DNA from 2 places in the Streptomyces sp. NPDC088810 genome. Region 2 is predicted to be linked to the other one. Evidence: riboswitches for the same ligand, from Rfam matches in the RefSeq annotation. Region 2 holds a riboswitch; the other holds the start of a gene.
The links. Region 2 has a riboswitch for ZMP and ZTP ahead of ACIP4Y_RS21155 (bifunctional 5,10-methylenetetrahydrofolate dehydrogenase/5,10-methenyltetrahydrofolate cyclohydrolase). Riboswitches for the same ligand answer to the same signal wherever they lie in the genome.
Positions count from the first base shown of each region.

Region 1: another riboswitch for ZMP and ZTP. It lies ahead of ACIP4Y_RS16030 (glycine hydroxymethyltransferase); the one in region 2 lies ahead of ACIP4Y_RS21155 (bifunctional 5,10-methylenetetrahydrofolate dehydrogenase/5,10-methenyltetrahydrofolate cyclohydrolase).

Region 1 covers NZ_JBIVJQ010000004.1:311,936-316,330, reverse strand. The annotation lists gene ACIP4Y_RS16050 (glutathionylspermidine synthase family protein) at 1-12, shown strand, start outside; gene ACIP4Y_RS16045 (TetR/AcrR family transcriptional regulator) at 9-626, opposite strand; gene ACIP4Y_RS16040 (nuclear transport factor 2 family protein) at 713-1,174, shown strand; gene rocD (ornithine--oxo-acid transaminase) at 1,181-2,434, opposite strand; ZMP/ZTP riboswitch at 2,493-2,581, shown strand; gene ACIP4Y_RS16030 (glycine hydroxymethyltransferase) at 2,615-4,069, shown strand; gene trpS (tryptophan--tRNA ligase) at 4,168-4,395, shown strand, end outside.
Region 2 covers NZ_JBIVJQ010000006.1:197,409-201,803, reverse strand. The annotation lists gene ACIP4Y_RS21175 (MBL fold metallo-hydrolase) at 1-177, opposite strand, end outside; gene ACIP4Y_RS21170 (S-(hydroxymethyl)mycothiol dehydrogenase) at 177-1,265, opposite strand; gene ACIP4Y_RS21165 (hypothetical protein) at 1,426-1,728, opposite strand; gene ACIP4Y_RS21160 (nuclear transport factor 2 family protein) at 1,899-2,264, shown strand; ZMP/ZTP riboswitch at 2,394-2,474, shown strand; gene ACIP4Y_RS21155 (bifunctional 5,10-methylenetetrahydrofolate dehydrogenase/5,10-methenyltetrahydrofolate cyclohydrolase) at 2,501-3,349, shown strand; gene ACIP4Y_RS21150 (CU044_5270 family protein) at 3,366-4,346, opposite strand.

The sequences.
Region 1 (4,395 bases), on a different contig from region 2:
GTGATCCTCTAGCGGGTTTCGTCCGGATCAGGGCGGACCCGGGCTGATCCGGACGGGACTCCCCAGCCCCCGAGCAGCCTCTCCACCGTGGCCCGCGCATGCCGCGCCGGGGCCGGATCGCCGGTGATGCCCGCGGTGACGACGGCTCCCTCGGCGAGCAGGAAGACCGGCTCGGCCAGCGGTGTGCCGGTGGCGTGCACCCAGGCGGCGAGCTGGTCGTGGAAGGCCTGTTTGTGGGCGCGGACCTCGGCCAGGACGGGCTCGGAGGAGGAGCCGAGTTCGCCGTGGGCGTTGATCCAGGCGCAGCCGCGGAAGCCGGGCTCGGCGAACCAGCCGGCGAGCCAGTCGAAGACCGCGAGCACCCGGGCGCGGGGGTCCGGGACGCTCTCCACGTGGGCGGCCAGGCTCGCGCGCCAGCGCCGGTCGCGGCGCCGGAGCATGGCGACCACGAGGTCCTCCTTGGTCGCGAAGAGCCGGTAGATCCGCTTCAGCGGCAGGCCGGACGCCTCGCGGACCCGGTCCATCCCCACCGCCTGGATGCCGTGGGCGTAGAAGAGCGCCTCCGCCGCGTCCAGGAGCGCCTCGCGGTCCAGGCGGGTCTGTTCCTCGGTGATCGGGGCGGGCATCCGGGCTCCTTGACGTCGAGAACGGCCGTTCTCTACTTTAGGCGCAACGAGTGGAGAACGCTCGTTCTCGACCGGAGGAGGCCGCCGTGCCCGAAGACCGCCCGCCGTACCCGCCCTTCACCCTGGAGACCGCCCGCCGGAAGGTGCAGGCCGCCGAGGACGCCTGGAACACCCGCGACCCCCACCGGGTCGCCCTCGCCTACACCCCGGACTCCGTCTGGCGGAACCGGGACCGGTTCCTCGCCGGCCGGGACGAGATCGTCGCCTTCCTGACCGAGAAGTGGCAGCGCGAACGGGACTACGCCCTGCGCAAGAGCCTGTGGAGCTTCCACGGCAACCGCATCGCCGTCCGCTTCCAGTACGAGTGCCGTGACGCCGACGGCCAGTGGTGGCGCTCCTACGGCAACGAACTGTGGGAGTTCGACGAGCGCGGCCTGATGCGCCGCCGCGAGGCCGGCATCCACGACGTGCCCATCGACGAGGCCGAACGGCGCATCCTCGGGCCCCGGCCGGCCGACGAGCACGGCACCGGCATCCCGCTGCACTGACACCCGCTAGGCACCCGCCAGCACCGCCCGCAGCTGCTCCAGCCCCCAGTCCAGGTCCTCCTCGCCGATCACCAGCGGCGGCGCGATCCGGACGGTCGACCCGTGGGTGTCCTTGACCAGGACCCCACGGGCCAGCAGCCGCTCCGAGATCTGCCGCCCGGTGCCGAGCGCCGGCGAGACGTCCACCCCGGCCCACAGCCCGCGCCCGCGCACCGCCGTCACCCGGCCCGTGCCCCGCAGCTCGCCCAGCACCCGGTGCAGCCGCTCGCCCAGCCGGGCCGCCCGCTCCTGGTACTCCCCGGTCCGCAGCATCGCGATCACCTCCAGCGCCACCGCGCAGGCCAGCGGATTCCCGCCGAACGTCGACCCGTGCTCACCCGGCCGGAACACCCCGAGCACCGCCGCGCTCGACACCACCGCCGACACCGGCAGGATCCCGCCGCCCAGCGCCTTGCCCAGCACGTACACGTCCGGTACGACCCCCTCGTGCTCGCACGCGAAGGTCCGCCCGGTCCGGCCCAGACCCGATTGGATCTCGTCGGCGACGAACAGCACGTTCCGCTCGCGCGTCAGCTCCCGCACCCCCGCCAGATAACCGGCCGGCGGCACGATCACCCCGGACTCGCCCTGGATCGGCTCCAGCAGCACGGCCACGGTGTTCTCGGTGAGCGCCGCCCGCATCGCGGTCAGATCGCCGTACGGCACGATCTCGAACCCCGGCGTGTACGGCCCGTAGTCCGCCCGCGCCTCCGGATCCGTGGAGAAGCTGATCACCGTCGTCGTACGGCCGTGGAAGTTGCCGCCCGCCACGACGACCTTCGCCATCTCCGCGGGCACCCCCTTCACCCGGTACCCCCACTTCCGGGCCGTCTTGATCGCGCTCTCCACCGCCTCCGTGCCCGTGTTCATGGGCAGCACCATCTCCATCCCGCACAGCCGGGCCAGCTCGGTGCAGAACGCCGCGAACCGGTCGTGGTAGAAGGCACGGGAGGTCAGCGTCACCCGGTCCAGCTGCCGCCGGGCAGCCTCGGCCAGCCGCCGGTTGCCGTGCCCGAAGTTCAGCGCCGAGTAACCGGCCAGCAGATCCAGGTACCGCCGCCCCGCCACATCCGTCAGCCACGCCCCCTCACCGGTGGCGATCACCACGGGCAGCGGGCGGTAGGTGGGCGCGCAGTGTGCGTCGGCGGCGGCGATCAGGTCTTCTGCAGCGGTCACGGCCTCTCCCGAGTACGTCCGGAAAACGACGGCGACCCCCTTCATATCCTCGCTCGCATGGTGGACGCGGGACCTGCGCCGCGCGGCGCGCCCGGTAGTCTGACGAACGGGCCGTGACTGGCGCGCTGGGATGGGACGGACCATCAGGGAGCGGCCCGAGCGGGAAGAGTGCCGTGCGCCTGGGCCGAACGTGAACGCTGTACGCACACCGTCCGGAGGTCCCTGATGCCCGAGAATTCCGCCTCCCTCTCCACCGAGACCACGGCCTTCCGCGCCGCCCTCGACGTCATCCGCGCAGTCGAGCCGCGCGTCGCCGACGCCATCGGCCAGGAGGTCACCGACCAGCGCGGGATGCTCAAGCTGATCGCGTCCGAGAACTACGCCTCCCCGGCGACCCTGCTCGCCATGGGGAACTGGTTCAGCGACAAGTACGCCGAAGGGACCATCGGCCGCCGCTTCTACGCCGGCTGCCGCAACGTCGACACCGTCGAGGCCCTCGCCGCCGAGCACGCCCGCGAACTCTTCGGCGCCCGCCACGCCTACGTCCAGCCGCACTCCGGCATCGACGCCAACCTCGTCGCCTTCTGGGCCGTCCTCGCCGACCGCGTCGAGGTGCCGTTCCTGGAGAAGGCCGGCGTCCGTCAGATCAACGACCTCAGCGACGCCGACTGGGCCGAGCTGCGCCAGGCCTTCGGCAACCAGCGCATGCTCGGCATGTCCCTGGACGCCGGCGGCCACCTCACCCACGGCTTCCGCCCGAACATCTCCGGCAAGATGTTCGACCAGCGCTCCTACGGCACCGACCCGGCCACCGGCCTCGTCGACTACGACGCCCTGCGCGCCCAGGCCCGCGAGTTCAAGCCGCTGATCATCGTCGCCGGTTACTCCGCGTACCCCCGTCTGGTGAACTTCCGGATCATGCGCGAGATCGCCGACGAGGTCGGTGCCACCCTCATGGTCGACATGGCGCACTTCGCCGGCCTGGTCGCGGGCAAGGTCCTCACCGGCGACTTCGACCCGGTCCCGCACGCCCAGATCGTCACCACGACCACCCACAAGTCCCTGCGCGGCCCGCGCGGCGGCATGGTCCTGTGCGACGACTCCCTCAAGGACCAGGTCGACCGCGGCTGCCCGATGGTCCTCGGCGGTCCGCTCCCGCACGTCATGGCCGCCAAGGCCGTCGCCCTGGCCGAGGCCCGGCAGCCCGCCTTCCAGGACTACGCCCAGCGCATCGTCGACAACTCCCGCGCCCTCGCCGAGGGCCTGATCCGCCGTGGCGCGACCCTGGTCACCGGCGGCACGGACAACCACCTCAGCCTGATCGACGTCGCCACCTCCTACGGCCTCACCGGCCGCCAGGCCGAGGCGGCCCTGCTGGAGTCGGGCATCGTCACCAACCGCAACGCCATCCCGGCCGACCCGAACGGCGCCTGGTACACCTCCGGCATCCGTGTCGGCACCCCCGCGCTCACCACCCGCGGCCTCGGCACGGCGGAGATGGACGAGGTGGCCGCCCTGATCGACCGCGTCCTCACCACCACCGAGCCGGGCACCACCAAGTCGGGCGCCCCGTCCAAGGCGGCCCACGTCCTGGACGAGAAGGTCGCCGAGGAGATCTCCCGGCGAGCGACGGACCTGGTGGCGGGCTTCCCGCTGTACCCGCAGGTCGACCTGGGCTGAAGCGCTCCCGGAGGGGCGCGGGGAACTGCGCGGCCAACCCCACGGTCCGCGGTTCCCCACGCACCGAACCCCCCGGGCTCTCTGAGAGAATAGAGAGCATGGCGAATGACCGACCCCGCGTGCTCTCCGGCATCCAGCCCACCGCCGGCTCGTTCCACCTCGGCAACTACCTCGGCGCCGTCCGCCAGTGGGTGGCCCTGCAGGAGTCCCACGACGCCTTCTACATGGTCGTCGACCTGCACGCGATCACGGTCCCGCAGGACCCGAAGGAGCTGCGGGCCAACACCCGGCTCGCCGCCGCGCAGCTGCTGGCCGCCGGCCTGGAC
Region 2 (4,395 bases):
GGCGGTCAGGCGCCGGTCGTCGACCGCGCGAGCGATGGCCTCGGCGTCGTGGGCGGCGTCGATGACGATCACCTCCCGCTCGTCGCCGACGATCCACACGTTGTTCTCCACGTCCCAGGTGCCGCCGTCGAGACTGAACTGCCCGGCGGTGACAAGGCGTTCGATGCGTACGGTCATCACAGCACCACCACCGAACGCAGCACGTCACCGTGGTGCATCCGCTCGAACGCCTGCTCCACCTGGTCCAGTTGGACATTCTCGGTGACGAACGCGTCGAGCGGCAGGCGGCCTTGCAGGTGGAGATCGATCAGCATGGGGAAGTCCCGGGTGGGCAGGCAGTCGCCGTACCAGCTGGACTTCAGGGCGCCGCCGCGGCCGAAGACGTCCAGCAGGGGCAGTTCGAGCTTCATCTCGGGGGTGGGGACCCCGACGAGGACGACGGTGCCGGCGAGATCGCGGGCGTAGAAGGCCTGCTGGTAGGTCTCCGGGCGGCCCACGGCCTCGATGACGACGTCGGCGCCGAAGCCGCCGGTCAGCTCGCGGATCGCCTCGACCGGGTCGGTCTCCTTGGAGTTGACGGTGTGCGTGGCGCCCAGCGTGCGGGCCTTCTCCAGCTTCCGGTCGTCGATGTCCACCGCGATGATCTTCGCCGCACCGGCCAGGTTCGACCCGGCGATGGCCGCGCCGCCGACACCGCCGCAGCCGATGACGGCGACCGCGTCACCCCGGCCGACGTTCCCGGTGTTGATCGCGGCGCCGATGCCGGCCATCACCCCGCAGCCGAGGAGACCCGCGACCGCCGGGGAGACGGACGGGTCGACCTTGGTGCACTGGCCGGCCGCGACGAGCGTCTTCTCCGCGAACGCACCGATCCCGAGGGCCGGGGACAGCTCCTGGCCGGTGGCGGCGAGGGTCATCTTCTGGCGCGCGTTGTGGGTGTTGAAGCAGTACCAGGGCCGGCCGCGCAGACAGGCCCGGCACTGGCCGCACACCGCACGCCAGTTGAGGATGACGAAGTCACCCGGGGCGATGTCGGTGACGCCGTCGCCGACCGACTCCACCACGCCGGCGGCCTCGTGGCCGAGCAGGAACGGGAAGTCGTCCGAGATACCGCCCTGTTTGTAGTGCAGATCGGTGTGACAGACCCCGCAGGCCTGGATGCGTACGACGGCTTCGCCGGGCCCCGGGTCCGGCACCACGATCGTCTCGACCCGTACGGGCTCGTTCTTGCCCGGTGCGATCACGCCGCGTACTTCCTGCGCCATGGTCTGGTCCCTTCCGTCGAATGCCTTCGCCGCCGACCCTACGCGCGACCGAGGGGTAGCGGGGCGGTCCACGAGGCTGATCGTGGATCTTTGCGCCACCGGTGGCGGACAGCGCCGAGGGCCGTCCCGGCCGGGACGGCCCTCGGCGCGGCAGGCTCGGTCAGTGGATGCCCTGGACCAGTCCGAGCAGGGGCGCCGCGGGGGCGACGACCTGCTCCAGCTGGTTGAGCTGGTTCAGCTCGCGGAGGTGTTTCAGCTCCTGCACCTGCTCGCTGACCCGCGGGACGCGGTCCTTGTGCGGTGCCGGGATGTCACTGGTGGCGAGCGAGTCCAGCGTGCTCAGCGCGCCGAGCCGGCCGACGAGCGGTGCGCCGGTGCCCGCCGCGCTCGCCTGCGGTGCGGCGAGACCGGCGATCCCGGCGGCCAGACCTGCGGCGGCGGCGATACGTCGTGGGGAGATCATGCCCCTGCAACGGCCGCGGCCCCCGCCCGGACACGGGCGGCGGGCCGCGCTCACCCGTGAGGCGGAGGCGGCGGCCGGGCTTGCCGTGGCAGCCGGGGCGGAGGACGCTCGGAGATGGGGCCCGTGCGGTCCGCTCCTGGCCGGGCCGCGCTCGCCTGAAGGAGGTCACCATGGGTACCGCGACGGGGTCCGCTTTCGACACCGAGACACTGCGCCGGGCCATCGAGGGCAACACCGGCAACAACCTGCTGTCGCTCTACGCGGACGACGCGGAGATCCGCATCGTCGACCGCAACAACCAGCCCAGTCATCCCACGGTCCTGCACGGCCGGAGCCAGATCGCCGAGTTGCTGGACGACATCTACAGCCGCGACATGACGCACAAGCTGGACCGGTGCGTCATGCAGGGCGACCAGGCCGCGTACAGCGAGTCATGCGAGTACGCGGACGGCACCCGGGTCCTCGCCGAGTCGATGGTCACCCTGCGGGACGGCAAGATCGCCGATCAGCTCATCGTCCAGGCCTGGGACGAGTAGACCCGGCGGGTACGGCAGGCCGCCGGAAGGAGGGTCGCGCCGGTCCGGGCCGCAGCACGGCCGGCCCGGACCCCGGCGGGCGCGGTCCCGGTCGGGGGTCCTACGGTCGTACGCGCTCCGGTTACGCTGTACGCGGGCCGTGACTGGCGCTGAGGTGGAGTACCACCGGGGAGCGGTCCGTGGTGGTTGCCGCGCGCCTGGGCGAGGAGAGTCGATCCAGCTCAGGAGTGTGCAGCATGACCCAGGCCCGGCTGATGGACGGCACCGCGCTCGCCCGCCGCATCGTCGAGGACACCGCGCGGAAGGCCGCCGGTCTCACCGAGCGCACCGGTACCGCGCCGTGTCTCGCGACCGTGCTCGTCGGCGAGGACCCGGCGTCGGTGACGTACGTCCGCATGAAGCAGAACCGCTGCCGCAAGGCCGGCATCGAGTCCCGGCACGTGGAGCTGCCCGCGAGCACCACGACCGAGGAACTCGTCGGCACGCTGCGGGAGTTGTCGGCCGACCCGGGGGTGCACGGGATTCTGCTCCAGCACCCGGTGGGCGACCACATCGACGAGCGGGCCGCGTTCGAGGCGATCGCGCCGGAGAAGGACGTGGACGGCGTCACCTTCGCCTCGTTCGCCACCATGAGCTTCGGGCTGCCGGGCTTCGTCTCCTGCACGCCGGGCGGCATCGTGCGGCTGCTGGACGAGTACGGCGTCGACCCGGCCGGGAAGCGGGCCGTGGTGGTGGGCCGCAGCGCGATCCTCGGCAAGCCCGTGGGGATGCTGCTGCTCGCCCGGGACGCGACCGTCACGTACTGCCACTCGCGCACCCGGGACCTGTCGGCGGCGGTCCGCGAGGCCGACATCGTCGTGGCCGCGGTGGGCCGGCCGCGGCTGATCCGCGGGCAGGACATCAAGCCGGGCGCGGTCGTCGTCGACGCGGGCTACAACCCGGGGAACGTCGGTGACGTCGACTTCGACTCGGCCGTGGAGCGGGCCGCGCTGATCACCCCGGTGCCGGGCGGTGTCGGTCCGATGACGATCGCCACGCTGCTGGAGCAGACCGTGACGGCCGCCGCCCGGCAGCTCGGAGTGTGACGGGCGGGCGGCGCGGTCAGCGCATCCAGGCGCTGTACTCCATGACGTCCCCGGCCTTCACGCCGTAGGCGGGGGCGTCGCGGGTGAAGGTGGTTTCCAGGCCGAGGACGGCACCGGTGCGTGCGTCGAGGATCAGCATCCGCCGGCCGCCTCCGCCCTCGCCCCCGTACACGTAGGCCTGCCCGGGACGGCCGAGGCGGTCCGTCACCTGTCCCAGGGGCCGCAGCCCCTTCGCGTCCGCGAGGACCCGGACCAGGGCCGCGGACTCGCGTGCGCCGAGGGTCCAGTGGTCGAGCAACTCGTCGACCGCGTCGAGGAGTCCGGGGGTGCTCAGGGAGTCGGTGCGGACGGTTTCGGCGAGGTAGGCGCGCAGGGCGGCCGGGGTGTGCGGCGGGGGTGCCTCCGGTGGGGCGTCGCTCCAGCTCGGCGGGTACGTGGTCCGGCTCAGGACATGGCCGTCGGCCACCGGGCCGGGGTCGCCGCCGGTGTCGGTGAGGACCGGGCGGCCGGGATGGCGCGGGTCGGTCGCCACGACCAGCTCGGTGTGGCTGTCGTCCGCCCGCCAGCGCACGACCCGCTCCTCGGGCAGGGTGACGGGCGGTTTCCCGTCCGTCATGCCGAGGCTCCACGTCTGCACGTGCGTGCCCTTCCGCAGCCGCGGTGCGCCTTCTGCCGCGGCGGCATCGGCCAGTTCGGCCAGCTGTGTGAGCGGTACGGGCGTGGAGTGCGCGCGGACGGCCAGCGGCCGGGGCGCGGCGAGCGCGGGCTGGGTGCTCGGCCCACCGAGCAGCGCGGTAGCGGCGGTCGCCACGACAACCCCGGTGGCGGCCAACCCCCACAGCAGCCGGGCCCCGGGTGCGCGACGCGCCGGCCGCCCGTCCTCCAACAGGCGCTCCAGCCGCCGCTCGGCCCGGTGATCCAGCGGTCCGTCCCCGAAGTAGGGCCCGTCCACGGGAACCGGATTGGCACGTCGGAGAAGCTCGAGTTCATCACTCATGTCGGGGGTCCTTGCGCAGGCATGCGTCGACGGTGGTCACAGGGGAGGC